Vreelandella piezotolerans: one gene and its partner. The protein of the gene in region 2 interacts with the protein of the main gene of each other region in a pairwise test. Links are inferred from orthologs where the notes say so. Each region holds a gene or a part of one and is shown on either strand. Other genes may lie near its edges.

What was found.
Region 1: the proteins of trhO (region 2) and rplL interact in binary tests that used the Escherichia coli proteins (3 or more experiments, as listed by UniProt). The link is inferred for Vreelandella piezotolerans from one-to-one orthologs.

What each region holds. Positions count from the first base shown.
Region 1 is NZ_CP048602.1:182,626-198,410, forward strand. The notes cover bases 12,817-15,785. They hold rplL (50S ribosomal protein L7/L12), read left to right. Parts: upstream 12,817-14,099; coding sequence 14,100-14,471; downstream 14,472-15,785. Other genes in these bases: rplA (50S ribosomal protein L1), read left to right, coding at 12,817-13,182; rplJ (50S ribosomal protein L10), read left to right, coding at 13,481-13,987; rpoB (DNA-directed RNA polymerase subunit beta), read left to right, coding at 14,833-15,785. Also shown: GYM47_RS00810 (ABC transporter substrate-binding protein), read left to right, coding at 1-622; GYM47_RS00815 (branched-chain amino acid ABC transporter permease), read right to left, coding at 698-2,023; GYM47_RS00820 (branched-chain amino acid ABC transporter permease), read right to left, coding at 2,023-3,027; GYM47_RS00825 (ABC transporter ATP-binding protein), read right to left, coding at 3,044-3,772; GYM47_RS00830 (ABC transporter ATP-binding protein), read right to left, coding at 3,877-4,647; GYM47_RS00835 (sodium-dependent transporter), read right to left, coding at 4,702-6,138; translational GTPase TypA, read right to left, coding at 6,424-8,250; GYM47_RS00845 (biotin--[acetyl-CoA-carboxylase] ligase), read left to right, coding at 8,414-9,397; GYM47_RS00850 (type III pantothenate kinase), read left to right, coding at 9,394-10,233; preprotein translocase subunit SecE, read left to right, coding at 11,008-11,391; transcription termination/antitermination protein NusG, read left to right, coding at 11,400-11,933; rplK (50S ribosomal protein L11), read left to right, coding at 12,056-12,487; more of rplA, read left to right, coding at 12,490-12,816. UniProt on the Escherichia coli protein: The binding site for several of the GTPase factors involved in protein synthesis (IF-2, EF-Tu, EF-G and RF3). Is thus essential for accurate translation.
Region 2 is NZ_CP048602.1:3,632,201-3,647,844, forward strand. What follows is about bases 6,448-9,275. They hold trhO (oxygen-dependent tRNA uridine(34) hydroxylase TrhO), read right to left. Parts: upstream 8,428-9,275; coding sequence 7,468-8,427; downstream 6,448-7,467. Other genes in these bases: GYM47_RS16680 (enoyl-CoA hydratase), read right to left, coding at 6,560-7,360; GYM47_RS16690 (pirin family protein), read left to right, coding at 8,653-9,275. In the rest of the region: GYM47_RS16645 (BCCT family transporter), read left to right, coding at 1-138; GYM47_RS16650 (flagellin N-terminal helical domain-containing protein), read right to left, coding at 153-974; folK (2-amino-4-hydroxy-6-hydroxymethyldihydropteridine diphosphokinase), read right to left, coding at 1,089-1,535; GYM47_RS16660 (SDR family oxidoreductase), read left to right, coding at 1,769-2,551; ybiO (mechanosensitive channel protein), read right to left, coding at 2,607-4,970; GYM47_RS16670 (YqaA family protein), read right to left, coding at 5,172-5,603; GYM47_RS16675 (IclR family transcriptional regulator domain-containing protein), read right to left, coding at 5,623-6,447; more of GYM47_RS16690, read left to right, coding at 9,276-9,342; serA (phosphoglycerate dehydrogenase), read right to left, coding at 9,442-10,686; GYM47_RS16700 (exodeoxyribonuclease VII small subunit), read left to right, coding at 10,962-11,237; ispA ((2E,6E)-farnesyl diphosphate synthase), read left to right, coding at 11,231-12,124; dxs (1-deoxy-D-xylulose-5-phosphate synthase), read left to right, coding at 12,127-14,061; co-chaperone DjlA, read left to right, coding at 14,105-14,866; GYM47_RS16720 (glutathione S-transferase family protein), read left to right, coding at 14,935-15,564; GYM47_RS16725 (hypothetical protein), read right to left, coding at 15,565-15,644. UniProt on the Escherichia coli protein: Catalyzes oxygen-dependent 5-hydroxyuridine (ho5U) modification at position 34 in tRNAs, the first step in 5-carboxymethoxyuridine (cmo5U) biosynthesis.

The DNA of each region.
Region 1 (15,785 bases), 3.4 Mb from region 2 along the record:
GGCCGAGAACCTCGCCCACGAAGATAACCGGGCCGATTACCGCTCCGAGCTGGGCTCACTCTCCGCCAGCGGTGCCGATACCCTGGTCGTCTTGGCCTACGCTGACACGTCTGGCCAAACGGTACTGCGTCAAGCCTATGAGAGTGGCATGTTCACCCAGTACGTGGGCGCTGACGGGATGGTGGGCGACAGCCTAGTCGAAGCGATCGGTGCCGACGTATTGGATGGCATGATTGCCACTCGCCCCGGCAGCCCAGAGCTACCCGGCACCGAAATATTTAACAACGCAGCGACTGAGGCGGATATCGACCCCAGCGCCGTGTTTGCGGCTCAGGCATACGATGCGGCCTTCCTGATTGCGCTAGCCATCGAGCAGAACGGCAGCGCAGACCGTGAAGGGCTCTCGGAAGCACTGCGCAGCGTATCGAGTGCGCCCGGTGAAGTGATCCTGCCCGGTGAGTGGGAGAAAGCCGTCGAGCTGATCGCTGCGGGTACGGACATCAACTACGAAGGCGCCTCCGGCTCCCACGAGTTCGATGACAACGGTGATGTACCGGGCGTGGTCGTCGAGATGGCCGTAGAAAACGGCACCTTTACCAGCAAAGGGCAAGTGGACCTGTAAGCCGTTACCATCGCTAGATAGCAATGCGCCCCGCTCATTGAGCGGGGCGCTTTTCGTTGGGCGATGCCTGTGTCATTAGCCGTGGCTTTTGATCTTTTCAGGCAGCAGCCCTTTGGGGGCAAAGCGCAGTACCAGGGTGATCAGCATGCCGATCACCAGAACTCGTGCTTGAAGCGCTCGACTGTCCATATTGCTGGGTGCCTCCCAGCCAAAGGCGTTCTCTCCGAGTGCGACGAACAGCTCCATCAAAAACAGCGCCAGCGGCTCGGACATGATCCAGATGATGTAGACGGCCACCGCACCAAAAATGGTGCCCAGGTTATTGCCGGGGCCGCCCAGGATGACCATCACCAGCACCAGAAAGGTGTGGTTCAGCGGTAGGTAGCCCTGCGGATCGAACAGGCTGTTGAACGTGCCCAACATGCCGCCCCCCAGGCCCATCAAAATGCAGCCCAGCACGAAAATCTCCAGGCGACGCTTGTTGATGTCCTTACCCATGGCCGCCGATGAGACTTCGTTGTCGCGGATCGCGCGAATCATTCGCCCCCAAGGGGCGTGATAAGCACGGTGCAGCAGGAAGAAAATCACCGCAATGACCACCGCCGTCACCGATAGATAGATGGCGCGGGAGAGGGTAAAGCCGAGTTCGGCAGGGCCAGGCGTGGGCCAAGGCAGCGGCGAGACCGTGGCCGTGCCGCGGGTCAGCCAGTCGGAGTTTTTCAAAAACGCCTTGATGATCTCGGCAATACCCAGGGTGGCAATCGCCAAGTAGTCGCTGCGCAGCCCAAGACACACATGGCCGATGAAGTAGCCCACGCCACCGGCCAGCGCGCCCCCGACGATCCAGCCCACCCAAGGCGGTAGGCCAAATCCGCCCACAAAGCCCGCCTGGGACTGAATTTGGCTGGTGACATCGCGCAACAGACTGATCACGACGAGGTAAAGTACCACCGCCAGCACTACGGCGATCACGGTGCGCAGCGTTTTGGGCACACCCAAGCGGTCGAGTTTGGTGGCACCGATGACCACGACCGTGGCCGCAAGGCCATAGAGCAGCACTTGGCCGAGCTCACCCGGCAGCTCGGTACCCCAAAAGGCGTCGTTGACCGGTACGCTAAACAGCATGGCGCAGAAGCCGCCGAGGGCGACGAAGCCCATCACCCCGGCATTGAACTGCCCGGCGTAGCCCCACTGAATCGTCAGGCCCAAAGCGAGAATGGCGTAACAGGCGGCTTCGACCAGCATGCGGGTGCTGTAGGCCGCACCCATCAGGGCATACACCGCCAAAACGGCGAGGAGCAGCGCACCAAACAGCACCAGCTCGCGCAGCGGGAAGCGGCGCTGCGGGGTGGCGTCTTTCGGCGTGTAGGCCGGGTTGCGAGTATTGGTTGGATGGCTCATTAGATCACCTTGCCTTTGAACAGGCCGGTCGGGCGCCACACCAGGATGGCCACCAGAATGAAGAACGGCACCACGATTTTGTATTCAGTGCCCACGAAGGCAAGATTCGACGGCAGCGCCAGCCACTCGGGAAAACTGTCTTGGAAAGGGCGTATCAACACGTTCCAGTTGAAGACGGCCAAGGTTTCGGCAAAGCCCACCACGAACCCACCGGCAATCGCGCCGTAAGGATGGCCCACTCCGCCGACGATGGCCGCCGCAAAGATCGGCAGCAGCAGGAAGAAGCTCAGGTCCGGTTTGAAGGTCACGTCCAACGAGAGCAGCGTGCCCGCAATCGCTGCGAGGCCGCCCGCAATCACCCAGGTGACCGCCACGATGGTATTGGTATTAATGCCCGATGCCTGGGCCAGCTCCGGATTATCCGACATGGCGCGCATGGCTTTGCCTAACCGTGAACGGTTGAGGAACAGGTGGAGCGCCATCACCGCAACGATGGTGATCACGAACAGATAGATCTGCGGTTCGGTGATCACGATCGGTGCCCGCGCGCCTTCGAACGGTAGCGCTAAACGAAAGATCTCTTTGCGGTCATCGACATACAGACTCTGTCCGCCGGTACCCGAGAACAAGCGAATCAAGCCCTGTAGCATCAGTGTGACCCCCAGCGAGCCAATCACCATGACGATGGGCTTTACGCCATGGGCGCGTAGCGGCTTATAGAAGGCCTTATCGATGCCGACGGCGAGTAGGGCGGTGAGTAGCATCGCCAGGGGCAGCATGATCAGCGCCGTGGGGACGCCAATGCTGGCGCCGACGGCAGGGAAAGCGGTGGTGAGCAGCAGCACCATGAAGGCACCGAAGGTCATCATGTCGGCATGGGCAAAGTGGGCAAAACGCATGATGCTGAAAATCAGCGTCACGCCAATCGCGCCAATGGCATAAATCGAGCCGGTGACGCTACCCGCAATCACCACGTTATTAATGAAAAAAGCCAGTTCGTTCACGCGTTTCTCCCCCGGGCTAGCCGCCCAAAAAGCTTTTGGCGACATCGGGGTCGGCCAGCAGAGCCGCCCCGGTATCCGTAAAGCGGTTCTGGCCTGCTGCCAGGACAAAGCCTTTATCGGCAATCGCCAAGGCCTGCTTGGCGTTCTGCTCGACCATCAAGATGCCCACACCTGCGGCGTTGATCTTCTTCACGCGATCAAAGATCTCATTCATATAGAGTGGCGATAATCCGGCCGTGGGCTCGTCTAGCAGCAGCAGGCTGGGCTCTGCCATCAGTGCACGACCCATGGCCACCATCTGGCGCTGGCCGCCGGAGAGCTCGCCCGCCGGCTGGTGGCGCTTCTCGACCAGCGGCGGGAAGAAGTCGTACACCTGTTCCAGCATGCGCTTGACGTTCTGCGGCTTCAGGTAGGCGCCCATCTCCAGGTTCTCTTTCACCGAGAGGCTGGGGAAGACGTTTTTCTCCTGGGGGACGAAGCCCATGCCTCGCTCCACGAGTTGGTTGGGCGGTAAATTGTGGATGGGTTGGCCGTTGAGCAGGATTTCGCCCTGGTTGACGTTCAGAAGCCCAAATACGGCTTTGAGCATGGTGGATTTTCCCGCGCCGTTGGGGCCGACGATGACGCCGACCTCGTCGGCATACAGGGTCATATCGACCCCGTTCAAAATATTCATACTGCCATAACCGCCGTGCACGTCGCGTGCTTCAAGCAGTGGCTGGGGTGATGCCTGTGTCGATGACATAAACGCGTCTCAGCAAGCGTCGCGCTGGGGTCTCCAGACGCGATCATGTTGTTGTAGCCGTGGGTGGGCTATTGGTCGTGACTGTGTGAAGCGTATTGCCGGGGTTAGGCGGCATCCGAGCCGAAGTAGGCCTCGATGACTGCCGGGTCGTTCTGTATCGCTTCGATGTGTCCTTCCACCATGACGCTGCCCTGGGCCAGTACGATGACCGGATCGCAGAGCCGCGAAATCATGTCCATGTCGTGCTCGATGACCAGGAAGGTGTAGCCCATCTCACGGTTGAGCCGCTCGATATTGCCCATTAAATCTCCCAGAAGCGTACGGTTCACCCCCGCGGCGATTTCATCGAGCAGGACGATCTTGGCATCGGTCATCATGGTGCGGCCAAGCTCCAGAAGCTTCTTCTGTCCGCCGGAGAGATTGCCCGCAAGTTCGTTGCGCACATGGTGCAGGCCGACGAAGTCGATGACCTCCAGCGCGCGGCGGCGCACCTCGGCCTCTTGCTCGCGCACCAGCGATGGCTTGAACCAAGTATTGAACAGATTTTCACCGGCCTGTCGGGGGGGCACCATCATCAAATTTTCCAGCGCGCTCATCTGGCTGAACTCGTGGGCAATTTGAAAGGTGCGTAGCAGTCCTTTGTGGAAACGCTGGTCGGCGCTCAAGGTGGTGATGTCTTCGCCATCGAGCAGGATCTGCCCGCTGTCCGGCGTCAGCGCCCCGGCGATCAGGTTGAAGAGCGTCGATTTACCGGCTCCGTTAGGGCCGATCATGCCGGTGATCGACCCTTTCTCGACTTGGATCGAACAGTCGTTGATGACGTGTAGCCCACCGAACGCTTTATTGACGTGTTGTACTTCGATAAGCGGTTGCATGGTGTCCTCGTAAGGCAGGCGGCCTCGTCACCGCCTGCAGCAGGGATATTGTTATCAAGGTTTAGAGTGGCGCAGACGCTGGGCAAGCGCAAAAGCCGCCACGATGAGCAGTGCGCCGAGCGTTGGAATCAGATACCCCTCGATGTGGGGTATCGTACGTAAAAAGACGAACGATACTGCCGCCGGCCCGACGAAACGCACTAAAAAGCGCCAGAAAGCGAACCAGGTGGCATTGGTGCCGAGCTCTTTCATGACTTCGCTCTGGGTCAGCGCCCAGCCGGCAAACAGGGCGATCAACAGGCCACCCAGCGGCATGAAGATATTGGTCAGCAGCTCGATGACATCGAAGGCGCTGCGTCCAAACAGCGTATGGAAAATCGTGCCTTCTGCCCAGACGTTGAAGCTGACCACCGTGAGTAGCCCCATGGCCCAAGCCGCAACGACCATGATGGTGACCGCCTGGGGACGCGTCATGTCGAAGCGCTCGACCAGGAACGCCGCGACCGGCTCGATCAGCGAAATGGAGGAGCTAATGGCGGCCCCCAATACTAGAATGAAGAACACACCACCGACCAAGGCGCCAAACGGCATCTCGGCAAAGGCCAGCGGCAGCGTCACGAACATCAGCCCGGGGCCCTGGCCGGTTTCCAGGCCCGCGCCGAACACCAGCGAGAAAATGGCCAGGCCCGCGACCATGGCAACGGCGGTATCGACGAACGCGACGGCAATGGCCGTCCGTGTGAGCGACGCGTCGCTGGACATATAAGCGCCGTAAGCCATGATCGCGCCCATACCGAGGCTTAGGGTAAAGAACGATTGACCCATGGCCTGCAGCCAGCCTTCCAGGCTGAGATCGCCAATGTTGAAGGTGAACAGGAAGCTCGCTGCCGCGCCCACATCGCCATTGATGATGCCGTAAATCAGCACCACGATCAGAATGACGAACAGCGCAGGCATCATGATGCGCAGGCCCGACTCTATGCCTTTATGAATACCCATCCCGACGATCAGCGAGGAACCCACGATGAATAGCGTGTGGTACAGCGTCATTAATCCGGGCGAGGCGAGCAGCGCATTGAAGCCCTCGCTGATGGTTTGAGCGTCTGCGCCAACCAGCGAACCGGTGAGCATCAGCCAGGTGTAGTGCAGCGCCCAGCCCGCGATCACCGAATAAAAGCTCAAAATCAAAAAAGCGGAGGCGGCGCCCAGCCAGCCTATCGACTCCCACGCCCGTGATGTGCGATGCGTTTTAGTCAAATGCCGCATACCCATGATGGGGCTTTGACGGCTGGTGCGCCCCAGCATGGTCTCGGCGATGAGGATAGGAATGCCCACGGCAAAAATGGTCAGCGCGTAAATCAGGATGAACGCGCCGCCCCCATTTTCACCGGTGAGGTAGGGAAAGCGCCAGAGGTTGCCGAGACCGACGGCAGAGCCCACCGCCGCCAATAAAAACGTGCCTTTGTGTGTCCAGACGTTATGACCGCTCATGTGAAGGAGTGTCCGTATAGGGGTGCCAGGATGGGGGTAAGTATCCAAACACTTGTATGAATTATGGCATGTCAGCACCCCGAGGGCGTGCTGAGAATAGCGCTACTTTGCGATAGAACGTCAGCGCTTTCCAGCGTACTAGCGTTTAGGGTGCGTTAACGAGCACGCTTGGCGATGAACCAAAACGCGCGGCTAGAGGGGCTGTCGTACGAAAAAGGTTGCTACGCTGAGAACTTACATAAAAAAGCCCGCGCGGTGGCGGGCTTTGTGTCGGCAGCGGTCAGCTTACTTTTTGCTGGAGCGCTTGCGCTCGTTCTCTTTGAGCAGTTTCTTACGTAGGCGGATAAAGCTCGGCGTTACTTCGACCAGTTCATCGGAATCGAGGAATTCGATGGCTTGCTCCAGAGTGAACTTCACTGGCGGGGTCAGTACGATGTTCTCGTCGTTGCCCGAGGCGCGCATGTTATCCAGCTTCTTACCTTTGGTGGGGTTGACCACCAGGTCGTTGGCACGGCTATGGATACCGATCAGCATACCTTCGTACACCTCGGTGCCGTGGTCGACGATCAGCTTGCCACGCTCTTGCAGCGTGTAAAGCGCGTAGGCCAGCGCTTTGCCGTCGACCATGGAGACCATGACGCCATTACGACGCTCGATGGCGGCGTCGGGCTTTAGCGGGCCGTAGTGGTCAAAGCGGCTGGTTAGAATGCCGGTACCAGACGTCAGGGTCAGGAACTGGCCGCGGAAACCGATCAAACCACGGGCGGGAATGATGAAGTCCAGACGAACACGGCCTTTACCATCCGGGTTCATGTTGGTCATTTCGCCCTTGCGGTAGCCGAGCTCTTCCATGATCGAGCCTTGGTGCTGCTCTTCACAGTCGATGATGACTTCTTCGTAGGGCTCCTGCTTGACGCCGTCGATCTCTTTGATGATGACCTCCGGACGGCCAACGGCCAGCTCGAAGCCTTCACGGCGCATGGTTTCGATCAACACCGACAGGTGCAACTCGCCACGGCCAGAGACTTTGAACTTCTCGGGGGTTTCGCCCTGCTCGACGCGCAGTGCCACGTTGTGGATCAGTTCTTGATCCAGACGATCCTTGATATTGCGGCTGGTAACGAACTTGCCGTCTTTACCGGCAAACGGCGAGTCGTTGACCTGGAACGTCATGGAGACGGTCGGCTCATCGACGGTCAGCGGCGGCAGCGCTTCGACATTATTCACGTCGCACAGCGTGTCGGAGATCGCTAGATCTTCGATGCCGGTGATGCAGACGATATCGCCAGCGGTGGCTTCATCGGTCTGCACTCGCTCGAGGCCCATATGGGTCATCACCTGGCCGACCTTACCCTTACGGGTCTTGCCTTCTTTAGTGATCACGCTGATTTGCTGGTTCGGCTTGACGCTGCCGCGAGTGATGCGGCCCAGGCCGATGACGCCGACGTAGCTGTTGTAGTCCAGCGCTGAGATCTGCATCTGGAAGGGGCCGTCGACTTCGACCTTCGGCGGCTCGACGATGTCCACGATGGCTTGGAACATCGGGTCCATGTTGTCGGCCAGCTCTTCCGGATCCATGCCGGCAATACCGTTCAACGCCGAGCAGTAGATGATCGGGAAGTCGAGCTGCTCGTCGGTGGCGCCGAGGTTGTCGAATAGATCGAAAATTTGATCGATGACCCAGTCGGGGCGCGCGCCAGGACGGTCAATCTTGTTAACGACGACGATCGGCTTCAGGCCCTGGGAGAACGCTTTTTGGGTCACGAAGCGGGTCTGCGGCATCGGACCGTCAACGGCGTCGACCAGTAGCAGTACCGAGTCCACCATGGACATGACGCGCTCGACTTCACCACCGAAGTCGGCGTGCCCAGGCGTGTCGACGATATTGATGTGGTAACCCTTGCCATTACCATCCTGCCACTGAATAGCGGTGTTTTTGGCCAGGATGGTAATACCGCGCTCCTTTTCCTGGTCATTCGAGTCCATGATGCGCTCTTGGCCTTCGGCCTTACGGTCGAGCGTTCCGGACTGGCTTAACAGTTTGTCTACCAAGGTAGTTTTACCGTGGTCTACGTGGGCGATGATGGCAATGTTGCGAAGATTCTCGATCACGACGCGATCCTGCTGGAAAAATAGGGCGGCATTATAGGGTCTGGGGATGGTCTACTACCAGCGCTGTCTTAAACAAAGCAGCAAGTCAATAACCTAAACGCGGCAGTTTTCGCTGTTGTGACGCTTCCGTTAAGATAGGCGTTTTCCCAGTTGGGGCAAGCACATGACCATCGGTAACCTGATGCGTTTGTTAAGCGATGGCGAGGTTCATTCCGGTGAACAATTAGGCGAAGCGCTGGGCGTTTCCCGAGCCGCCGTGTGGAAACAACTAAAAAAATTAGAGGCGCTGGGTGTCGAGCTGGTGGCCGTCAAAGGGCGCGGCTACCGGCTCGCCTACCCGTTAGAACCGCTGGAGGGCGCCAAGATCGTCGAACGGCTGCCCGCCGATGCCCGCCATTTACTGACACGGCTATTCGTCGAGGATCAGCTGCCGTCCAGTAACGAATATCTGCGCGAACGCTTTTCGCAAGGGGCGGGGCATGGCGAGGTCTGCTTCGTCGAGCTGCAAACGGCTGGGCGTGGTCGCAGGGGGCGAGTGTGGTCGACTCCCTGGGGGCAGAGCCTAATGGTGTCGATGGGGTGGCGCTTCGAGTCCGGCATCAATGCGCTGGAGGGGCTTAGTCTGGCCGTCGGTGTGGTGGTCTCCCAAGTGCTCGAACGTTATGGTGTGTCGCCCAAGTTGAAGTGGCCCAACGATGTGCTGCTGGCCGAGCAGGGTGGTGAACTCGGTAAGCTGGCCGGTATTTTGATCGAGGTGACCGGCGACGCGGCTGGCCCCTGCGAAGTGGTCATCGGCATGGGCATGAATCTGTCATTGCCAGATAGCTTGCGCGCCACGATCGACCAGCCGGTGGCGGCGCTGTTCGATGCGCAGCCGGGCATTTCGCGTAATCAGCTAGCGGCAGACATGGTAGCAGGGCTTTTGAACATGCTGGCGGGGTTCGAAACCCGCGGGTTTGCTCCCTGGTTGAATGCCTGGAATCAGCGGCATGCCTACGCAGGCCTGCCCATCCGTGTGATTCAAGGCGAGCGTTCCAGCGATGCCGTCGCCGGGGATGTCGATGAAAGTGGTAACCTATGGGTTACTGAAAATGGTTACTCGCGACGCCTGGTCGGCGGTGAGATTAGCGTACGTAGGCGCCTATGATTTTGGATTTGGATATCGGCAACACGCTGTCGAAGTGGCGGCTCAAGGATGCCGAGAGCAGCGAGATCCGTTCGCGAGGCGCCGTGTGGACGCGAGAGGAGTGGCGTCCCGGGGCAGACATTCCCGATTTGGACGTCGTGGAAGCGGTACGTATCTCCAGCGTGGCCAGGACGGCCGTGCTTGAAGAGACCGTCGCGCTGCTGCGGCGCCAGGTGCGCCATGTGTACGTGGCTCGCTCGACGTCAGAGGCGCTCGGTGTCGTCAACGGCTACGAGGAGCCGGGGCGACTCGGCGTCGACCGCTGGATGGGGGCGCTGGCAGGCTACCAGCTGGCGGGGGGGTGCTGCGCGGTGGATTGCGGGAGTGCCATTACCATCGACTTCGTCTTACCGGGTGGTATGCATCTGGGTGGTTTTATCATCCCAGGACTGCGGCTGATGAAAGAGAGCCTGAAGCTGGGAACACGCAATGTCGCCATCGATCCGGAAAGCGAAGCCGATGCGCTACTAGAGCCGGGAAGGCGCACGGTGGATGCGGTGAACCATGGTATTTACATGGCCGCCGTTAGCGCCATCAACCGCATTTACAGTGAAGTATGCGATCAGCAGGGGGTGACACTACCGGTGCTGCTGACCGGCGGCGATGCCCGTGTGGTATCCCGCGGCGTGCAAGTGCCTCACGCGGTGTGGCCCGACATGGTCTATGGTGGGTTGGAGGCCTGCTATCCGCTCACGTTTGCCGAGCGTGCTGGAAAGATGTCGGGTGCGCCGCGAGTACCAGAGCCGGTATCATTAGAAAAAATTCGTGCAGGCCTTGCATTCTCGATGCTGCTTTGACAGAATGCAGCGCGTTCCAGAGCGGATGCCGTGCTTTGAAGTGCTGCTTCCAGCAAGCTTTGATAAATAAAGAGTTTGCAGGCTTGACACCGTTTTGGAGGCTGGCATAATGTGCCGCCACAGCTGGAGAGGTTCCCGAGTGGCCAAAGGGAGCAGACTGTAAATCTGCCGCGAAAGCTTCGAAGGTTCGAATCCTTCCCTCTCCACCAGATTGATCGAGCGCTGAGTTAGTCAGCGCTTGGGAATGAAACGCCGGTAAGCGGGCATTAGCTACTGTTTCTCGTGCAACGGATTGTCATTCTGCAGGCAAGTTCGGCGGGCGTAGTTCAATGGTAGAACCTCAGCCTTCCAAGCTGATGGTGCGGGTTCGATTCCCGCCGCCCGCTCCAGTTTGATGTGTTTGGCTCATGTAGCTCAGGGGTAGAGCACACCCTTGGTAAGGGTGAGGTCGACGGTTCAATTCCGTCCATGAGCTCCATATTGCAAAAAAAGCGAGCGAAGCTCGCTTTTTTTGTCTTTGCTCTCCCATTGGGTGGAGGGTAAAAGTAAGGGTTGTCAGGTGGGGGTTTCTCCGCTATCATGGCGCCCGCTGTTGCGTAGGCGTTTGCTTGCGCACGTGACGATACAGGCCAGTAGCTCAATTGGCAGAGCAGCGGTCTCCAAAACCGCAGGTTGGGGGTTCGATTCCCTCCTGGCCTGCCAACCTTCCCCAGGTTGGTATGTCTTTTCTAGAATTCCTTTGTCGCTCGCTGCACCCTTGGGAGTCTCGTTTTTATGAAGCCTAGTTCCGTAAAACATGGCGAAGAGGTGCAACAGACGCGCCATGACGGGCTCAAGTGGGCGGCGGTTGTGGCGCTGCTTGTCGTTGCAGTCGTTGGTAATACCTATTTCACCGATGTTGGCCTGCTCTACCGCGTCTTAGGTGTGGTGGTGTTGTGTGCGCTTGCGGGTTTGATCGCCTTAACAACCACCAAAGGCCGTGACTTGGTTGAGCTTGCCATCAGCGCCAAGAAAGAGATTCAGCGCGTTGTATGGCCGACCCGTCCTGAAACCATCCAAACCACGGCGATCGTGCTAGTGGCTGTGCTGGTGGTGGGTCTGATGCTGTGGTTGATCGATACTCTTCTTGGCTGGGCGATGTCCGGCGTCATTGGTTAGGAGTTTTCATGTCCAAACGTTGGTACGTCGTCCACGCTTATTCCGGCTTCGAAAAGCATGTCATGCGCTCGCTTATCGAGCGTGTGAAGATGTACGGCATGGAAGATCGCTTTGGCGAGATCCTGGTGCCGACGGAAGAAGTGGTTGAGATGCGTGACGGTAAGCGCCGCAAGAGTGAGCGCAAGTTCTATCCGGGCTACGTGTTAGTCGAGATGGAAATGGTGGATGAAACTTGGCACCTGGTGAATGAAACGCCGCGTGTCATGGGGTTCATTGGCGGCACCAAAGAGAAGCCCGCCGCGATTACCAGTCGCGAGGCGGAAGCCATTCTGCGTCGTGTGAAAGACGGCACCGACAAGCCGCGACCCAAAACCATGTTCGAGCCGGGTCAGTCCGTTCGTGTCATCGATGGTCCGTTTGCTGACTTCAACGGTGTCGTTGAAGAGGTGAACTACGACAAGAGCCGCCTGCAGGTCAGCGTGCTGATCTTTGGGCGTGCAACGCCTGTTGAGCTCGAGTTCTCGCAGGTAGAAAAAGAGTAATCTCAAAATGTTGCAGGCTGGTGTCCTATGCGCGCCAGTCTGGATTCATGTAAAGCAGCCCAGCGCTGCTTTACGCGTACCGGGGAGCCGTCAGGCGCTATCACCCAACTGGAGTATTTACCATGGCCAAGAAAGTACAGGCTTATATCAAACTGCAGGTTGCTGCAGGTAAAGCCAACCCGAGTCCGCCCGTAGGCCCCGCGCTGGGTCAGCATGGCGTGAACATCATGGAATTCTGTAAGGCGTTCAACGCTGCGACTCAAGAAATTGAGCCGGGCCTGCCGACGCCTGTCGTGATTACTGTCTACTCTGACCGTAGCTTCACGTTCGTCACCAAAACACCGCCGGCCGCCGTTCTGCTCAAGAAAGCGGCTGGCATCAAGTCCGGTTCTGGTGAGCCGAACAAGAAGAAAGTCGGTACCGTGACTCGCGAGCAGCTCGAAGAGATCGCCAAGACCAAAGAGCCGGATATGACGGCTGCTGATCTCGACGCCGCGGTGCGCACCATCGCTGGTAGCGCTCGTAGCATGGGCTTAAACGTGGAGGGTCTCTGATCATGGCTAAATTGTCTAAGCGCGCGAAAGTCATTCGCGAGAAAGTAGACCCGAACAAAGCGTACTCTCTGGAAGAAGCCGTTGCGCTACTTTCCGAGCTGTCGACTGTCAAGTTCAAAGAGTCTCTGGATGTGGCGATCAACCTGGGTGTTGATCCGCGTAAATCCGATCAGGTCGTACGTGGCGCTACCGTCATGCCTAACGGTACTGGTAAAGACGTTCGCGTAGCCGTCTTCACCCAAGGTGCCAATGCTGATGCGGCTAAAGAAGCCGGTGCTGACATCGTGGGTATGGACGATCTGGCTGAGCAAGTCAAAAAAGGCCAAATGGACTTCGACGTGGTCATCGCCTCTCCGGATGCGATGCGCGTTGTCGGTCAGTTGGGCCAAATTCTTGGTCCGCGTGGCCTGATGCCGAACCCGAAAGTAGGCACCGTGACGCCTGACGTGGCGACGGCGGTCAAAAATGCCAAAGCGGGTCAGGTGCGTTTCCGTACCGATAAGAACGGCATCATCCACACGACCCTAGGTAAAGTGGATTTTGACGCGGCGTCCGTTCAGGGCAACTTGGAAGCACTGGTAGCTGACCTGAAGAAGCTCAAGCCGAGCTCCTCCAAAGGCATCTACTTTAAGAAAATTACCCTGTCCACTACCATGGGCCCGGGTTTGACCATCGACCACTCTGCGCTGGTATAAGCGAGTCGTCGGCAGGTTTTAGTAAGTACCGAGCAAGAACTTTGCGGTCCCTCGCTAGGCAGTCAGTCGAGCGAGGCGCCGTCAAAGACCGCAGGTGCCGCCTCGTCTTTTGAGACGGGGCGGCTTAATCGCCCTAGAGCGCCTGCGCAGATGGTGTGGCCGCCAGTTGGTTAACGCTTTTCGCAAGCCGCTTTCTGGTGAGCACCATCCCCCAAGGCTTCCAAGGCCAGCAGTATGCCTTGGAAGAGATGGTAACCACCGGAGCCTTGATGGGTTCCGGCACGAAGGAGTGATCACTGTGCCACTAGCACTTGAAGGCAAGAAAGCGATTGTTGCCGAGGTCAGTGAAGCGGCCAAGGGCGCACTCTCCGTCGTAGTTGCCGATTCTCGTGGCGTTACGGTCAGCAAAATGACCGATCTGCGTAAGCAGGCCCGCGAGAACGGTGTAGAGCTTCGCGTTGTTCGTAACACGCTGGCTCGCCGCGCACTCGAAGGCACTCAGTGGGAGTGCCTGAACGAGAGCTTTGTTGGTCCTACTCTGCTGGCTTTCTCTACTGAGCATCCGGGCGCTGCCGCTCGTCTGTTCAAGGATTTCGCCAAAGATGAGAAGAACTTCGAAGTCAAAGCGTTGGCCTACGAAGGTGAGCTGATTCCGGCTGCTGACATCGATCGTCTAGCAACCCTGCCGACCTACGACGAGGCGATTGCCAAGTTGATGTCGGTCATGAAAGAAGCCTCCGCTGGCAAGCTGGTTCGTACTCTGGCCGCACTGCGCGACCAAAAGCAAGAAGCCGAAGCTGCCTAAGCAGCGTTTCTTGCAGGCGGCGTGAACGATCGAGTCGTAGCGTTGCCTGAACCAAGCAATGAACCCTGAGTTCTCGGTCGACCGAGACTCCCGCAAAGTTAGGAATGAAACAATGGCACTGACCAAAGACGATATCATCAATGCTGTAGCCGACATGTCCGTCATGGAAGTTGTCGAGCTGATCGAAGCGATGGAAGAGAAGTTCGGCGTTTCTGCAGCGGCGGCCGTGATGGCTGGTCCGGCTGCTGGCGGCGAAGCAGCTGCTGAAGAGCAGACTGAATTTGACCTGGTACTGGCATCTGCTGGTGACAAGAAAGTTAACGTCATCAAAGCCGTTCGTGAAATCACCGGTCTTGGCCTGAAAGAAGCCAAGGGTGCCGTTGACGGCGCGCCGGCGACCATCAAAGAAGCCATGTCTAAAGAAGACGCTGAAGCCGCTAAGAAGAAGCTGGAAGAAGCGGGCGCAACCGTCGAGCTCAAGTAATCCTTGTGCTGATGGCTTTACGCGCTGCGTAAGCTTCCACGGCTGGCGGCGGGCTATCCCGCTGCCGGCCTTTTTCTGTTGTAATATGCTGCAAGGCAACAGCAGAAGCGCTGCGGTAAAAAGCAGCAAAACAGTAAGACCGTTGTTGTGAAGCGTACGTTGTTGTGACGCGTCAGTTGTGAAGCGCGAGTGATGTTGGCAAGCGACAGCAAAGCGCGAACAGCACTACTGTAACACTGTTATCTATCAAGATTTTTGACGGCGAGCTACCGATTTAGGAGCTTGCTGTCTGCGTCTGAAACGCCCGCGGGGCAGATGACCACGCATCGGTCACCCATGGTGAACAAGCTGGGGAATACAGATGGCTTACTCATATACTGAGAAAAAACGCATCCGCAAGGATTTCGGCAAACTGCCCCAAGTGATGGATGTGCCTTACTTGCTGGCCATCCAGCTTGATTCCTACTACGACTTTCTCCAGCAGGATCGTTCGCCCGACGAGCGCCACGAGGTTGGCCTGCACGCGGCGTTCAAGTCCGTGTTCCCGATCGAGAGCTTCTCAGGCAATGCGGCCCTGGAGTACGTGAGCTACCGTTTCGGTACGCCAGCGTTCGATGTCAAAGAGTGTCAGCTGCGTGGCGTGACCTATTCCGCTCCGCTGCGTGTCAAGGTTCGCTTGATCATCTACGATCGCGACTCTTCGAACAAGGCCATCAAAGACATCAAAGAGCAGGAAGTCTACATGGGGGAGATCCCCCTGATGACCGAGAACGGTACCTTCGTCATCAACGGTACTGAGCGGGTTATCGTTTCTCAGCTCCACCGTTCGCCCGGTGTGTTCTTCGATCACGACAAAGGCAAGAGCCACTCCTCAGGGAAGTTGCTCTACTCTGCTCGCGTGATTCCTTACCGTGGCTCTTGGCTCGACTTCGAGTTCGACCCGAAAGACAACGTCTTCGTGCGTATCGACCGCCGCCGCAAACTGCCGGCTTCGGTATTGATGCGTGCGCTGGGCATGAGCACCGAAGAGATCCTCGACGAATTCTTCGAAACCAGCAAGTTCCACATCGAGAAGAGCGGTTTCTCGGTGGAGCTGGTACCGTCACGTCTGCGCGGTGAAACGGCCACGTTCGACATCAAAGATGGCGAAGGCGGCGTCATCGTCGAAGAGGGCCGTCGGATCACTCAGAAGCACATTCGTCAGCTTGAAAAAGCCGGCCTTGAGCGTCTGGAAGTGCCGATGGAGTACCTGTTCGGCAAAACGCTGGCCAAAGACCAAATCGATACCAAAACCGGTGAGCTGATCTGCCCGTG
Region 2 (15,644 bases):
GGGCAAATCAGCGCGCTGCAGCAGTTCATCGTGATCACCGCGATCCCGGTGTCGCTGATACTGCTGCCTTCGTTATGGAACGGGCCGCAGGCGGCTTATGCCATGGCACGGGAACAGGGCATCATCGACGAACGCTGATCGGCGGCTCGTCGTTATAGCCCCTCCAGCAGCCGCAGAATCAGCTGTGGCTGCTGGTTGACCCGGGTCAGCATGGCGATACCCACCTGTTGTAGCAGTTGGGCACGAATCAGATTGGAGACTTCTTGCGCGTAGTCGGCGTCTTGGATACGCGACTGGGCGGCGGAGGTGGTGATGATGTTGGTATTGAGGCCGTCGATGACGCTCTCGAAACGGTTCTGTACCGCGCCAAAATAACTACGCTGACGATCGACCTGCTTCATGGCCTCATCCACGACATCCATCGGGTTGGGCGTGGCCGAGCCATCGTCCAATACGCTGAAACCGTCCATGCCCAAGGCCTGGCGCCCCATTCCCGAAAAGCGCACGCCAATCACATCTCCGGCGTTGGCGCCCACCTGAATGTTGAGGGTTTTATCGCTCTCGACCAGCCTGATGCCGTTAAAATTACTCTGCCCAGCGACGCGATCGATCTCCTCCAGGCGCTGGTCGATTTCCAACTGAATAGAGGCAAGATCGTCTGACGAATTGGTGCCATTGAGCGCCTGAACGCTCAACTCGCGAATACGCTGCAGGCTGTCGTTGATCAGGTTCAGCGAACCTTCGGCAGTTTGCACCATGGAAATTCCGTCATTGGTATTACGGATCGCCTGGTTCATGCCGCGGATCTGCGCGCCCATGCGATTAGCGATGGCCTGACCCGCAGGGTCGTCTTTGGCGCTATTGATACGCAGCCCAGACGACAGACGCTCCATGGAGGTCTGCATCGCTTGTTGGCTCGTACGCAAATGGTTCATTACCAGTAGCGACGTGATATTGGTCGCAAGGCTGATCACATAAGTGACCTCGACGGTAAGCGCGAAGGCGCCGTTAGCATCGTTATCGGCCAATGGCCAAAAAACATGAGGCCTGCAGCATCGACGACACCTCACATGCTGGCGATGGCAGGGCTACGAGACGGGGCCTGCGCTTATGGAGCGCCCGCTGGCGCTCAATACCGCATCGACCGGGCCACGCACGTACTGATGCTTGAAGTAACCGTCGTCGACGATTTCACCGTCCCACGCCACGATGTCTAGATCCATGGTTCGAGGACCGGATTTGATCGGCCCGCGCACCCGTCCCAAGCGATCCTCGACCTCTTTCAGATAGGCTTTGAAGGCGTCCCGATCCAGCGCAGTGCGCACCACCAGCGCGGCATTGAGAAAATCGGGCTGATGTTGAAAGCCCACCGGCGACGTACGGACGGCGGACGAGCGGGCCACCAGCTCGCACTCGCTGCTCAAAATCTCCAGCGCTTGAGAAAAGTGGTGTTCGGGTTCGATATTGGACCCCACTGAGATCACGCACTCATGGTGCATGCTGCCGGTTGTTGCATGCGACGACGTTGATGACATAGCGACATTCCATAGATAAGCCGATGATGGTGTAACGAGGTCAAAACGCTTTCACACGGCCATGCACTCATCCAAAGGCCGATAGACGCAAGCAGGCTGCGTTTTCACAGAGTAGAACGTGGGTCATTTTGTTCAAGCTCTGTACAAGTTATTGACAAACGCTGCGCTCACGCAGAGAGTCTTCGTTATTGCTCCACCACCATTCACTTCCTATCGACAGCGAGGGATTCGTCATGCCGACACCTGCGGCACTCGTCACCGGCGGCGCCACACGGCTTGGTCGCCACTTTGCAGAAGCCTTGGCCGACAAAGGTTTCGATATTGCTCTGCACGTGAACAGCTCACGCGGGGAGGCTGAAGAGGTCGCCACGGTGATTCGCGGCAAAGGGAGGGAGTGCGAGATACTACCCTGTAACTTTCTGAGCGACTCGCTGGAGAGCCTGATACAACAGGCGGTAACACGCTTCCCCGGCTTGAACGTGCTGCTCAATAGCGCCTCGGCCTACGAGCCCGCGCCCATCGCAAAGACCGAGCTGGCAATGCTGGAGACCCAATTTCGGGTCAATATGTTCACCCCGCTGCTTCTCACACGCCATTTTGCCGATGCGGTAGCGCAGGGCCAGGTGATCAACATCATCGATAACAAGGTGGCCTATCACCAGTACCCGTATGCGGCCTACTTGCTCTCCAAAAAGAGTTTGGCCGAGATGACGCGGATGGCCGCGCTGGAGTTTGCTCCACGCCTGCGCATCAACGGTATTGCGCCGGGAGTGGTGTTACCCGCCTCTCAACGCACCAGCGACTATATCCAGTGGCGCATCGACGGGATTCCGGTGGATCACCAGGGCGATCCAGCCCACCTTGTACAAGCCTTGCACTATCTACTGGACAACGCCTTCGTCGCCGGACAAATCCTGTTCGTGGACGGCGGCGAGTCGATCAACCTCGAAGGTCGCCACTCCGAGAACTATCATCCCAAAAACCATCACTCCAAAAACCAACCCGGCGACCGCTGACCCAACGCAAAGAGGCCGCCCGGAGGCGGCCTCGCGTAGGTCACGATATCAATGCTTAGGTCTCATCGACATCGTCATGATCCGGCTTGTGATGCTCCGGGTTATGCTGTAGTGCGTCTTCGCTGCGCTCTGACAAGGGCGCCGTTTCGGTCCGTTTTTTCTCGGCTTTCGCCTCCAAAATACGCACGTTGGCGGGCGGCGTCTTGCCCCCTTTGGTTTCGCCAAAGTAGAGCGTGGTATGCGGGAACGGAATCTCGATGCCCGCGGCGTCGAAGCGCAGCTTGACCAAACGATTGTAAGCGCGGCCCACGGCCCACTGATCGCCTGGCGTGGTCTTGATCACGACACGGATATTGACCGAGCTGTCGGCCAGCGCGGTGACACCCGCCACGGTCATGTCCGCCAACAGTTTATGACCATGCTCTTCGCTGGCTTTAAGATCTTCGAAGGCTAGCTGTAGCTGCTCGATCGCCTCGTCGATACTTTCGTTGTAACCAATGCCGTACTCGCCCACATGGTTGCCGTACTCACGCATGTAGTTGGAGACGGTATCGACGCTGGAGAACGGTACGATATGGTAGGTACCGGACAGGTCACGAATGCCCACCGAGCGGATACTCAAACGCTCGGCCGTGCCGGTCACGCCGCCCACGGTGACCACGTCGCCGGTGTTCATGGCGTTCTCTACCTGAATGAACACCCCGGTGATCACATCCTGCACCAGCTTCTGCGCACCAAAACCAATCGCCAGACCCAGCACACCGGCACCGGCAATCAGCGGCCCGATGTTGATGCCGATTTCCGACAGCACGATCATGCCGGTGATGGTCACCATGGCAATTGCCAGCGCGTTACGGAATAAACTCAGCAGCGTTTTGGCGCGAGCCGACGGCTCACCATGTCCGGTTTCCGGGTTGAGCTTGTGCTCGATCAGGCTCGCCAGCCCCAGCCAGACACCGAGAGCCACGATCAGAATGACGGCCACGCTGATCAGGTTACCCACTAGGTTGGCGCCACGCTCGGAAGCATACCAAGCGGCGAGGTTAAAGGCTCCCCAGGCGTCCAGCACGACCATGATTACCGCGACGACGATCACCGTGCGCAGCACGCGCAGCGCGTTGGGCACGTAGCTATTCAAACGCACTTCCAAAAGCGGCAGTTTGCGGCGCAGATCGTCGGAGAGCTGGATACGACGGCCAATGGTTTGCGTCAGAAACGCAGAGAGCAGCAGGCCTACGACCACGGCCCCCAAGGTTTTTAGTGTCGCGTAAAGTACGAAGGGCAGCGCATCGCCTGGACGGGTCAGGGTCAGCACGAACACCATCAGGAAGTAGATCAATGCAAACAGGTGCCACGTCCGGGCAAACAGCTGCAGCGACACACGGCTCGCCGTCAGCGTCGAGCGCGCGCTCATTTGATTTAGATTATCGCGCAGGCGCACGCGGTTTTTGAGCACCACGCCCACCGCATAGATAAACGCCAGCAGCATGATCAGCGTGCCGACCGCTTGTCCCAGGGTGGCGGCCACATAGAAGTTGACCAGCGGCACGACGACCATCAGGCCGTACCCCACCATGCCAATCAGGCGCGCCAGCCAGCGGTTCCAATACGAGGCTTCTTGAGCTGAAATCGGTAATAAGCGAAGACCCTCGTAACGCGAGGAGAAGAGCATTCGTACACCGGCTTTGAGCAGTTCGATGATCAAGAAGGCATTTAAAAAGAGCGACGCGCGGGTAGAGAGTTCACCGGTCTCTCCCACGGCAAAGGTGGCCACCAAGTTACCGCCAACGTACGCCAGGGCGATCAAAAGAATATCGACGACCGCGGCGACCGCGACACACAGCACTAAACGTAGCACCGGCGTCAGTCCCGTGCCCTGCTGTGACCAGCCGCTGATTTTGGTGAACAATGATTTTGCCAACCGGCGGAACACCATAAAAATGGCGAAGGTCGCCACGATCACGATGCCCAGGTTGATGGCTGCGCTCATGAAGGCCGCCATATCGAAGCTGCTGCCCGTGCCTTGGCCGGTGAACATATTGCCGACGATCGCCGCAGCCTGCTCGATCTGACCGCCCACATCACCTACTACACGGCTGGTCAACTCTGCCAACTGGCGGGGTAGTGAGACGTCCTCGGGCGCTACGTTGCCCCCCGCGGCAGCGGCTTCCGGCGACAGCTCGGCCGCAACGCCAGCAGGCAACTCAGACGCTTGATTACGCAGCAGTTCAATGAGCTCCTGGCGGGCCTGCTCGTCTTCCAGCAGGTCGGCCAGCGCCGCATAAGAGGGCTGCTCTTCAGCGACGGACGCATCGCTCTCGGCGCTTAACGTGGTTTGCGCCATGGCTGGCCCGGCCAGCATGGCGAACAGCGCCAGCATCCAGACGCTGAGCCAGGGGAGTAAACGTAGTGACGTCACACCATAACCTCCTTTTGGGTGAGTATTTGCCATCCTGCCCTCGTTAAAATTCAACCTAAGAATGTTAAACACAGGATAGTGCATCCAATGGAAATGCAAGCTTTGTATAACGCTCGATCCAAAGTGACTAGCGTAACATGACTCGAAGAAAGAGACGTTAACGCGACTGTTTTTTGCGCGCCATATAAGACAAGGTAACCTTCAGTGGCAGTAAGGGGCTAACCACTGCTGAGCCATGGTGATCAACAGAGCGTAACGCGCCCCTTTGGCCAATACGATCCACAACATCGCCCGCCACCAAGCAAGGCGCATCACCCCTGCCAGCACGGTGAGCGGATCGCCAATCACGGGTAACCAAGACAGCAGCAGGCTCGCCTCACCAAAGCGGTGATACCAGCGCTCGGCGCGGGCCAGCCCCTCAGGCGACGCCGGAAACCAGCGGCGATCTTGAAACTGACGAGCGTAGCGGCCCAGGGCCACATTGATCAAACTGCCCAGCGTGTTACCCACGGTAGCCACAGCCCACAACGCCAGCGCAGGCTCGCCCACACACCATAGCCGCGCCAGCCACACTTCCGAGCCACCGGGTAGCAGCGTGGCGCTCGCCAGCGCCACCCAAAACAGGCTGAACACGTTACGCGTCCTCTCTCGCTCAGCGGGGCAACTGCCCCCCCAGCTGTTGCGTGATCTCTGACGCGACCTGGCGCACTAGCGCACCGAGCACGAGCAGGCGCTCTTCGGGGATACGCGCCATGGGGCCCGAGACAGAGATGGCGGCCAGCGGCGTGGCGTGCTCATCGAAGATGCAGGCCGCCACACAGTGCAGGCCAATGGCGTGCTCTTCTCGATCACAGGCAAAGCCCTGGGCACGAATGTCGGCCATTTCTGTCTGCAGCGAGTCCGTTCGGTAGAGGGTGTTCTCCGTGACGCGTGCCAGCTCATAGCCGCCTTCCAGCAGTGCACTACGCTCCTCTTCGCTCGTCCACGCTAGCAGCGCCTTGCCCACGCCGGAGGCGTGCAGTGGGGCGCGGGAGCCCAAGCGCGTAATCATGCGCATCATCTGCGGAGACTCGTTTTGAGCAAGAAAGACCGCCGTGGCCCCGTCGCGAATACCTAGATTGGCCGTCTCACCGGTCTCCGCGGTGAGGCGGCGTAAAAAGGGGCGACTTTTAGCCACCACGTCGCGGGCCTCTAGAAAACTGTTACCAATACGGAAGGTTTTGACATCGATACGCCACAGGCCCTGGTCACTCTCCTGGGTCACGAAGCCCTGGCCTTGTAGCGCTTGCAGCAGGCGATGGGTGGTCGAAGGGGCCAAGTCGGCCATCTCCGCCAGCTCCGAGAGTGCAAGGCCCAGCGGGCTAGCGGATAGGTATTCGAGCAGCGTGAGGCCACGCACCAACGATTGGCTATGCCCTCCGCTCGCTTTCGTGGCTCCCGCCGGACGTCCGACTGATCTGCGCTTGGCTTCACTCACCTGACTACTCTCCTGACGGCGCTCAATACGTAAAAAGCCAGCAGGATAACGCGCCGCAGGGGGCGCTGTCGCGTTTACGGAAACAAATTCCACCAATGGCTAGCAGCGTGTACTAGCGATGCTGCCAGCGAGGCGCGCGCTTTTCGATAAACGCATCGATGCCTTCTGCCACATCCTCGGCCAGCATGTTGCACGCCATGGTGTCGCCCGCAAAGGCATAGGCCTCTTCCAGCGGCATAGCGAGCTGGCGGGCAAACATCGCTTTGCCGGTACGCACCGCCACCGCGCTTTTACCACCAATGCTGGCCGTTAGCGACGCCACGGCACTGTCTAGCTCGCCCTCTTCGGCAACACGATTGATCAGCCCCCACTCGGCGGCGGTGTCGGCGCTAATGAAGTCACCGGTCAATAGCATCTCCATGGCGCGTTTACGGGGAACATTACGCGAGAGCGCTACGGCGGGCGTCGAGCAAAACAGGCCCACGTTAATGCCGGAGACGGCAAAGCGGGCGCTGCTGGCGGCCACGGCCAAGTCGCAGCTGGCGACGAGCTGGCAGCCGGCGGCGGTCGCGATGCCCTGTACTTTGGCAATCACAGGGACAGGACAATGAACAATGCTTTGCATCACCTGGCCACAGCGCGCGAAGAGCGCTTGGTAGTATGCTTCGTCGGGGTTCGCGCGCATCTGCTTCAGATCGTGGCCTGCACAAAACGCCTTGCCGTTGGCCGCTAGCACCACACAGCGCACCCGATCGTCTTGGGCAATGTCATCCAGCGCCGTTTGCAGCGCGTCCAGCATCGCCTCTGAGAGCGCATTGAAGCGCTCGGGCTGGTTGAGCGTGAGGGTGACGACGCCCTCCTGCGCGGTGCGCATTAGGCAGTCGTTGGATGGGGATGCATGAGTGGGCGACATGGCAGGCTCCTGGGCAGATGTGGCTACCCAGTCTAGCGCTTGCTGGGGCCGCCGAGGGCGCGCTACGACCAAAGTGGCCTCCCGGTCGGCGGCAGGCCACCTCTGGGTTACGCCTTCTCGCGGGCGTCCTGGCGAGGGTTGTAACCCAGCGGGTGAGGTTCGCCGCGCGCTTTGGCCAGCTCGATCTGACGCTGACGCTCGCGGGCGGCGGCGCGGGTTTTCTCGGGCAGCGAGTCGATGCAGTGGGGACAGCTGATGCCTGGCTCGTAGGCCGACGACTGCATATCCTCCTGGGAGATCGGCATCCGGCAGGCGTGGCACTGCTCGTGCTCGCCTTCGCTAAGATCGTGACGCACGGTGACTCGGTTATCGAACACGAAGCACTCGCCCCGCCACAGCGACTGCTCTTCCGGTACTTTTTCCAGATAGTTCAACACGCCGCCTTTCAGGTGGTAGACCTCTTCGAAGCCCTCTTTCAGCATAAAGCTGGAGGCTTTTTCGCAGCGGATACCGCCGGTGCAGAACATGGCGACTTTTTTATGCTGTTCCGGATTGTAGTGCTCGCGGACATACTCCGGGAACTCGCGGAAGGTGGTGGTTTTTGGGTCGATCGCCCCCTCGAAGCTGCCAATCGACACTTCGTAGTCGTTGCGCGTATCGATGACCAGTACGTCCGGGTCGGAAATAATAGCGTTCCAGTGCTCTGGCTCGACATAGGTGCCCACGGTGTCGTTCGGGTCGATACCCGGCACGCCCAGCGTCACGATCTCTTTTTTGAGCTTTACTTTGGTGCGATAGAACGGCGGCTCGTCACAAAACGACTCTTTGTGGTCGATATCGGCCAGGCGCGGGTCGGCGGTCAGCCAGGCCAGCAGGGCGTCGATGCCCTCGCGGCTCCCAGCCACGGTGCCGTTGATGCCCTCTTTGGCGAGCAGCAGCGTGCCTTTTACGTCGTTATCGACCATCGTTTGACGCAGCGGCTCGCGCAGCGCTTCGAAATCGTTCAGAGTAACAAATTTGTACAGCGCCGCCACCACGATGGGCGGCGTTGGGGTCGGGGTCGTCATGGCGTGCTCCTGGTAGTCGCCCTCGCAAAGGGCGGACCGGGTTAAATGAACGCGCGTATGATAGCAAAAAGTGCGCCTTCGGCGCATCTCGGCGAGGCTGACCCAGATCAAAGACGTGTCAATCGTCGATTATTTCGACGCCATCATTGAGAAAGCTTCATCCCACGACGCACACACTCGGTCGTATAGTAGACGGCAACTCGACTCCGTCATTGAGGTGCTTTCATGAAGATTCGTCGTTCCAACGAGCGGGGCTACGCGGACCACGGCTGGCTGCGCTCCTACCACACCTTCTCCTTCGCCAACTATATGGATCCCAACCATATGGGCTTCCGTGCGCTGCGGGTGATCAACGAAGATCGCGTCGCACCCGGCCACGGCTTTGGTGCCCACCCCCACCGGGATATGGAGATCATTTCCTACGTGCTCGAAGGCGAGATGGAGCACAAAGACAACATGGGCAATGGCGAAGTCATGCGCCCTGGCGACGTGCAGCGCATGTCGGCGGGTACCGGCGTCCTGCACAGCGAGTTCAACCACTCCCAGGAAAACGGCCTTCACTTTTTGCAAATCTGGATCGAAACCGCCCAGCGTGGCATTCGGCCCAGCTACGAACAGAAGCACTTCCCCAGCGCCGAGCGGCAGGGCCAGTGGCGTTTGGTCCTCTCCCCCGATGGCCGTGATGGCTCGGTGAGCGTGAACCAAGACGTCAACCTTTACGCCAGCCTGCTAAGCGCCGGGGACCACCTCACGACACCGCCCTCACGCTACGCATGGCTACATGTGGTGAAAGGGACCATCGAGGTGAACGGCGAACGGCTCACCACCGGCGATGCCGCTGCGTTTACGCCGGATGAGCACGTCGAGCTCACCAGCAGCGACGCCAGCGAAGTGCTGCTGTTCGATCTAGCCTGATAACGTCTTGTTAGGTCATTGATGAAACGCAAAACGGCCCCTGCGGGGCCGTTTTGGTGACAAGCGCTAACTCACTATTTACTTAGCTATTTTGCTTGCTTAGCTATTTTGCGCCGAGTAGAGCACACGAATCTTCAGCGTGTGTTCCACTTCCTTCAGCGCTTCCAGCGCCTGCGGGCCGTAGGCTTTATCGACATCGATGACCACGTAGCCGACCTTATCGTTGGTCTGCAGATACTGGCCCGAAATATTGATGCCGTTTTCCGACAACACGCGGTTGATCTGAGAAAGCACGCCGGGCACGTTGTCGTGAATGTGCAGCAGACGGTGCTTGTCCGGATGGGCGGGCAACGCCACTTCGGGGAAGTTGACCGAGGTGACCGTGGTACCGTTGTCCGAGTAAGTGATGAGCTTCTCGGAGACTTCGATACCGATATTCTCCTGAGCCTCCAACGTCGAACCACCGATGTGTGGCGTCAGAATCACGTTGTGCAGGCCACGCAGCGGGCTTTGGAACTCTTCGTCGTTGCCCTTCGGCTCGACTGGGAAGACATCGATGGCCGCGCCATTGAGTTTTCCCGCTTTGATCGCCTCGGCAAGCGGCTCGATCTCAACTACGCTGCCGCGGGCGGCGTTGATCAGAATCGCTCCGTCCTTCATGGCCGCGATCTCTTTGGCACCGATCATCCAGCGGGTCGAGGCCAAGTCCGGCACGTGCAAGCTGACCACGTCAGCGCGGCCGAGTAGCTCTTCCAGGCTGCCTACCTGATTAGCGTTCCCCATACCCAACTTGGTAATCACGTCGTAGTAAATGACGTTGAAGCCCAAGGATTCGGCCAATACGGAGAGCTGCGCGCCAATGCTGCCATACCCCACGATACCGAGGGTTTTGCCACGCGCCTCGTGGGAGTTTTTCGCCGATTTCAACCAGCCCCCCTGGTGAGCACGGGCATTCTTTTCGGGGATACCGCGCAGCAGCATGATCGCTTCGGCCAGCACCAGCTCAGCCACCGAGCGTGTGTTGGAGTACGGCGCGTTGAAGACCGCGATACCGCGCTTGAGCGCCGCATCCAGGTCGACCTGGTTGGTACCGATACAGAAACAGCCCACACTCACCAGCTTCTCGGCCGCCTCGAACACGCGCTCAGTCAACTGCGTGCGGGAGCGGATACCGATGAAGTGAACATCGCGAATCTTCTCGATCAGCGCCTCTTCATCCAGCGAGGTCGGCAGAAGCTCGATGTTCTCGTAACCGGCGTTGTGAAAATTGTCCACCGCGCTTTGGTGGACGCCCTCGAGTAGCAGGATCTTGATCTTGCTCTTTTCCAGGGACGTTTTGGCCATGGCTGAATCAACCTCTATGGTCGGCGGCATGCGCCGTGTATCGGTTCACGGGAGGCGCATATGGTAGCACAGCCGCTGGCGCTCTCGGCGGCCTGGTGTGATGAAAAGTGTGCGCTTTCAAGATGAACGCAGCGCAAGTCGATCAATCAACCCATGGTGAGGGCAGACGCCGCCCCCTCGCCTCGGTGTATACTGTGCGTTTATTTGACAGCACGCAGCCACACTCGTCGCCCTGGCGGACACTAGGGCGCCCGGAAAACGGTAGGCACTGCCCGATGAGCGACACGACACCCCCACACGATTTTGCCGCAACGGTGGCCCAACTCGAGACCATTGTGGAACGCCTGGAGTCCGGCGAACTCTCATTGGAAGATGCGCTGACCGCCTTCGAGCAAGGCGTACGACTCACCCGCGACGCCCAGCAGCGGCTCGACAGCGCCGAGCTGAAGGTCCGGGCGCTGAGCGAAGATGCCGACGGCAAACTCGACGTCGCTCCCTTTGCCAGCACCTCGGAAGCAGGCGATGACAGCGAGGAGACGCCGCCATGGTAACGGCTCAAGCTTCCCGGCTTACCACGCTGCGCCACGCCAGCAGCCGCCGTGTCGACGCGACGCTTGCCGCTCTGTTCGACGCTCGCCCCGCCGTCGATGCGCGCCTGGAAGCCGCCATGCGCCACGGCCTGCTGGTCGGTGGTAAGCGCCTACGTCCACTGCTGGTCTATTTAGCGGGCCAAGCCCTCGGGGCGAGCGACGACGACCTTGACGCGCCAGCGGCCGCCATCGAACTGATTCACGCCTACTCGCTGATTCACGACGACCTGCCTGCCATGGACGATGACGACTTGCGGCGCGGTCAGCCCACGGTGCACAAAGCCTTTGATGAGGCCACCGCCATTTTGGCGGGCGATGCCCTGCAAGCGCTGGCATTCGAAGTGCTCGCGAGTCGCCCATCTCCTCGCCTGAGCCAACTAGTCACTACCCTGGCAGTCGCCTCGGGCCGTGACGGTATGGTGGCGGGGCAAGCGCTGGATCTGGCCGCCGTGGGCGGCCACCCGGATGCCGAGGCCATGGCCCACATGCATGCCCATAAAACCGGCGCGCTGATCGTCGCTGCCGTCCGGCTAGGGGGGCTCGTCGCCGTGGATGACCACGATCCGCGCCTGGCGGCGCTGATTCGCTACGCCCGCGCCATTGGGCTAGCCTTCCAGATTCATGACGACATCCTGGATGTGACGGGTGACACCGCCACGCTGGGCAAAATGTCCGGCGCTGACGCTGCCCGCGCCAAACCTACTTATCCCAGCTTGCTGGGTCTGGAAGGGGCGCAGCGTAAAGCGAACACGCTTATTGACGAGGCCATTGCCGCCCTCGCCCCGCTAGGCGAGCAGGCCGCACCCCTGGCCGACCTTGCCCACTATATGATCGAGCGCGACCACTAACGATGCCTATGAAGCTGTTCGACGAGATACCCCGCGAGCGCCCGGCGACGCCACTGCTCGACTCCTTTGACCACCCCGCCGCGCTGCGGGCCATGAACGCCAAGCAGCTCGCCCAGCTCGCCGACGAGCTGCGTGCCTACTTGCTCTACAGTGTCGGCGTTACCGGCGGCCACTTTGGTGCCGGGCTAGGCGTTGTCGAGCTCAGCGTCGCGCTGCATCACGCCTTTCACACACCGAAAGACCGCTTGGTATGGGACGTGGGCCATCAGGCCTACCCGCATAAAATCCTCACTGGGCGGCGCGATGCCATGCTCAGCATTCGCCAGCACGGCGGCTTGGCGGCATTTCCACGTCGAGCCGAGTCCGAGTACGACACCTTTGGCGTGGGCCACTCCAGCACCTCGATTTCTGCCGCGCTAGGCATGGCTCTGGCCGCCCAAGCGCAGCGAGACCCGCGCAAGGTATGCGCCATCATTGGCGACGGCGCGCTGACCGCGGGAATGGCGTTCGAAGCGCTGGCTCACGCAGGCCACGTCAATGCCAATCTGTTGGTCGTGCTCAATGACAACGAAATGTCGATTTCCGAAAACGTCGGCGGCATTGCCACCTACCTTGCTCGGGTGCTCTCCAGCAAGCCCTACCTCAAAATGCGCGAAGAGGGCAAAAAGGTGCTCTCGCACCTGCCCGGCGCGCTGGAGCTTGCCAAACGTACCGAAGAGCACATGAAAGGCATGGTCAGTCCCGCCACGCTATTCGAAGAGATGGGCTTTCACTATGTCGGCCCCATCGACGGTCACGACTTGGAAGCGCTGACCCAAACGCTGCGTAACCTGCGCGACCAGAAAGGGCCGCAGTTTCTGCATATCAAAACGGTCAAAGGGAAAGGCTTCCTGCCCGCCGAAGCGGACCAGATTGGCTACCATGCGATCACGAAGCTGGAAAAAACCAGCGCAACCGTGAGCGCCCCGCTGGTGAGCAAACCGGCCAGCCCCAGCGCGCCGAAGAACGCCCCCAAGAAAAAGTACTGCAACGTGTTCGGCGACTGGCTGTGCGATATGGCCGCCGCCGACCCACGCCTGATGGGCATTACACCTGCCATGGGTGAGGGCTCGGACTTGATACGCTTCTCGCAAACGTATCCCCAGCGTTACTTTGACGTGGCGATCGCCGAGCAGCACGCGGTGACTCTCGCCGCAGGGATGGCCTGTGAAGGTATGAAACCGGTGGTGGCGATCTATTCCACCTTTCTGCAGCGCGGTTACGACCAGCTGATTCATGACGTGGCGGTGCAACATCTGGACGTGACGTTCGCTATCGACCGTGCAGGTCTCGTGGGCGAAGACGGCCCCACCCACCACGGCAGCATGGATCTTTCGTTTCTGCGCTGCGTGCCGGGCATGGTGATTCTGGCGCCTGCCGATGAAGCCGAATGCCGCGCCATGCTCAGCGCCGCCTACTACCATCCTGGACCAGCCGCCGTGCGCTACCCCCGCGGCACCGGTCCTGGGGCCGTCATTCCAGAGCACCTAGAGCCGCTGGCGATTGGCGAGGCCCAGGTGCGTCGCGAGAGCACCAGCGACGGCGTGCGCATCGCGCTGCTGGCCTTTGGCAGCGTGAACAGTGCCGCCGCCGACGTGGCTGAGAAGCTCAATGCCACCCATATCAACATGCGTTCCGTAAAGCCGCTGGACCGCGACGCGGTGCTTCACGCGGCGGACGAACATGAGCTGCTGGTCACCTTGGAAGAGAACGTCGTTGCGGGCGGTGCAGGCAGCGCAGTCAACGAGCTGCTCAACGCCGAAGGCGTTCAAGTGGAAGTCCTTAACCTAGGCCTGCCAGATGCCTTCGTAGAGCACGGCACGCCCGCCGAGCTACTGCGCGACTGTGGCCTGGACGCGGAAGGTATCGAGCGCGCCATTCGTGCCCGGCTGCCGTAACGTTCATGCGCACCCCACGTGAATATAAACTATCGAGATCTCTATGTTATTTCTAATCATTGTGTTTGGTTTGATTGGCCTCGCCATCGGGGGCCCCATTGGCCTCCTGGTGGGTGGGGGCCTAGGTTGGTGGCTGGGACGGCGCATTAGTCGTCGCTTGCACGCAGCTCGCATGCAGCTTCAAGAAGGCTTTTTGGAGTCGATCTTTTCGGTGATGGGCTGCCTGTGCCAAGCGGACGGCAAGGTTACCGAAGGCGAGCTCGGCGTGACCGAAAAGCTCTTCGATCAGATGCGTTTGCAGGGTGAACACCGCGCCAAAGCGCGCGCGGCCTTCGAGCGTGGCCGCGCCGATGATTTCGATCTGGAAGCGGAGCTGGCCAAGGTCAACCGCCTGACCCAGCGCCAGCCGGTACTTCGTCAAGTCTTTTTGCAGGTTCAATTGAGCGCCATTGCCGCCGATGGCGTGCTGCACCCTGCCGAGCACGAGATGATACTGCGTGTGGCTCGCGGCGTTGGCTGTAGCGATGCCGAGGTGCAGCAAATCGAAGCCATGCTGCACGGTGCGGCGGCCAATTCTCAAGGCGCCAGCGAGGAGGCGTTGAAAGATGCCTACCGCGTGCTTGGGGTATCGGAAGATGCCAGCGACGCCGAGATCAAGAAAGCGTATCGTCGCCTGATGAGCCAAAACCATCCGGACAAACTGGCCGGCAAAGGGCTGCCGGAGAGCATGCGCGACGTCGCCCAGGCACGCACTAGCGAAATCGGCAACGCTTACGAACGTATCCGCGCAGCCCGCGGCCAATAGTCGGTCCGTGACAGACGGCAAGGGAGTCGCTACATTGAAAGCTTCACGGTACTGCCTGGAGCCGACGAATGATCTCGCTATACAGCTTTCCCAACTCCCGCTCTTTACGAGCCGCCTGGACGCTTGAAGAGCTGGGTCTGCCATACCAGTGCCACCACGTTGCGCTGGATAAAGGCGAAGGGCAAAGCACCGAGCATCTCGCCCGCCATCCGGATGGCAAAGTACCGGTACTGGAAGACGGGGAGCTAACGCTATTCGAGTCAGCCCCCATCTGCCGCTACCTCGCCGAGCGATATGGCGAGGGGCAACTGCTGCCACAGCACGAGACCGAACGCGCACAGGTCGACCAGTGGCTTAGTTTCATCGTTACCGAGATCGAGCAGCCACTGTGGCTGCAAGCCAAGCACAAATTCGCCCTGCCTCAAGACAAGCGCGTCCCTTCAGTGCTACCCACCGCCGCTTGGGAATTCCAGCGAGCCCTGCTCGCGCTCGAGCGCCGCTATCGTGGCCAGGAAAATCTGGTGGGCGATACCTTCACGTTGGCGGATCTGTTCTTAACGCACACGCTCACTTGGGCCACAAGCATGAAACATCGCTTGCCGGAGCCGCTGGTGGCCTATCGCGCCCGCCACGCCAATCGCCCAGCGCTTGCCCGCGCCGCCGAAAAAGAGCAAGCAGCGGCGCAAGCGAACCAATAATCACGCATGAGGCGCAGGAAGCCGGGGTGGCAACTGCGCCTGACCCTCTTCGGCGCGGGCGGCACCCCAGGCACTCTTCA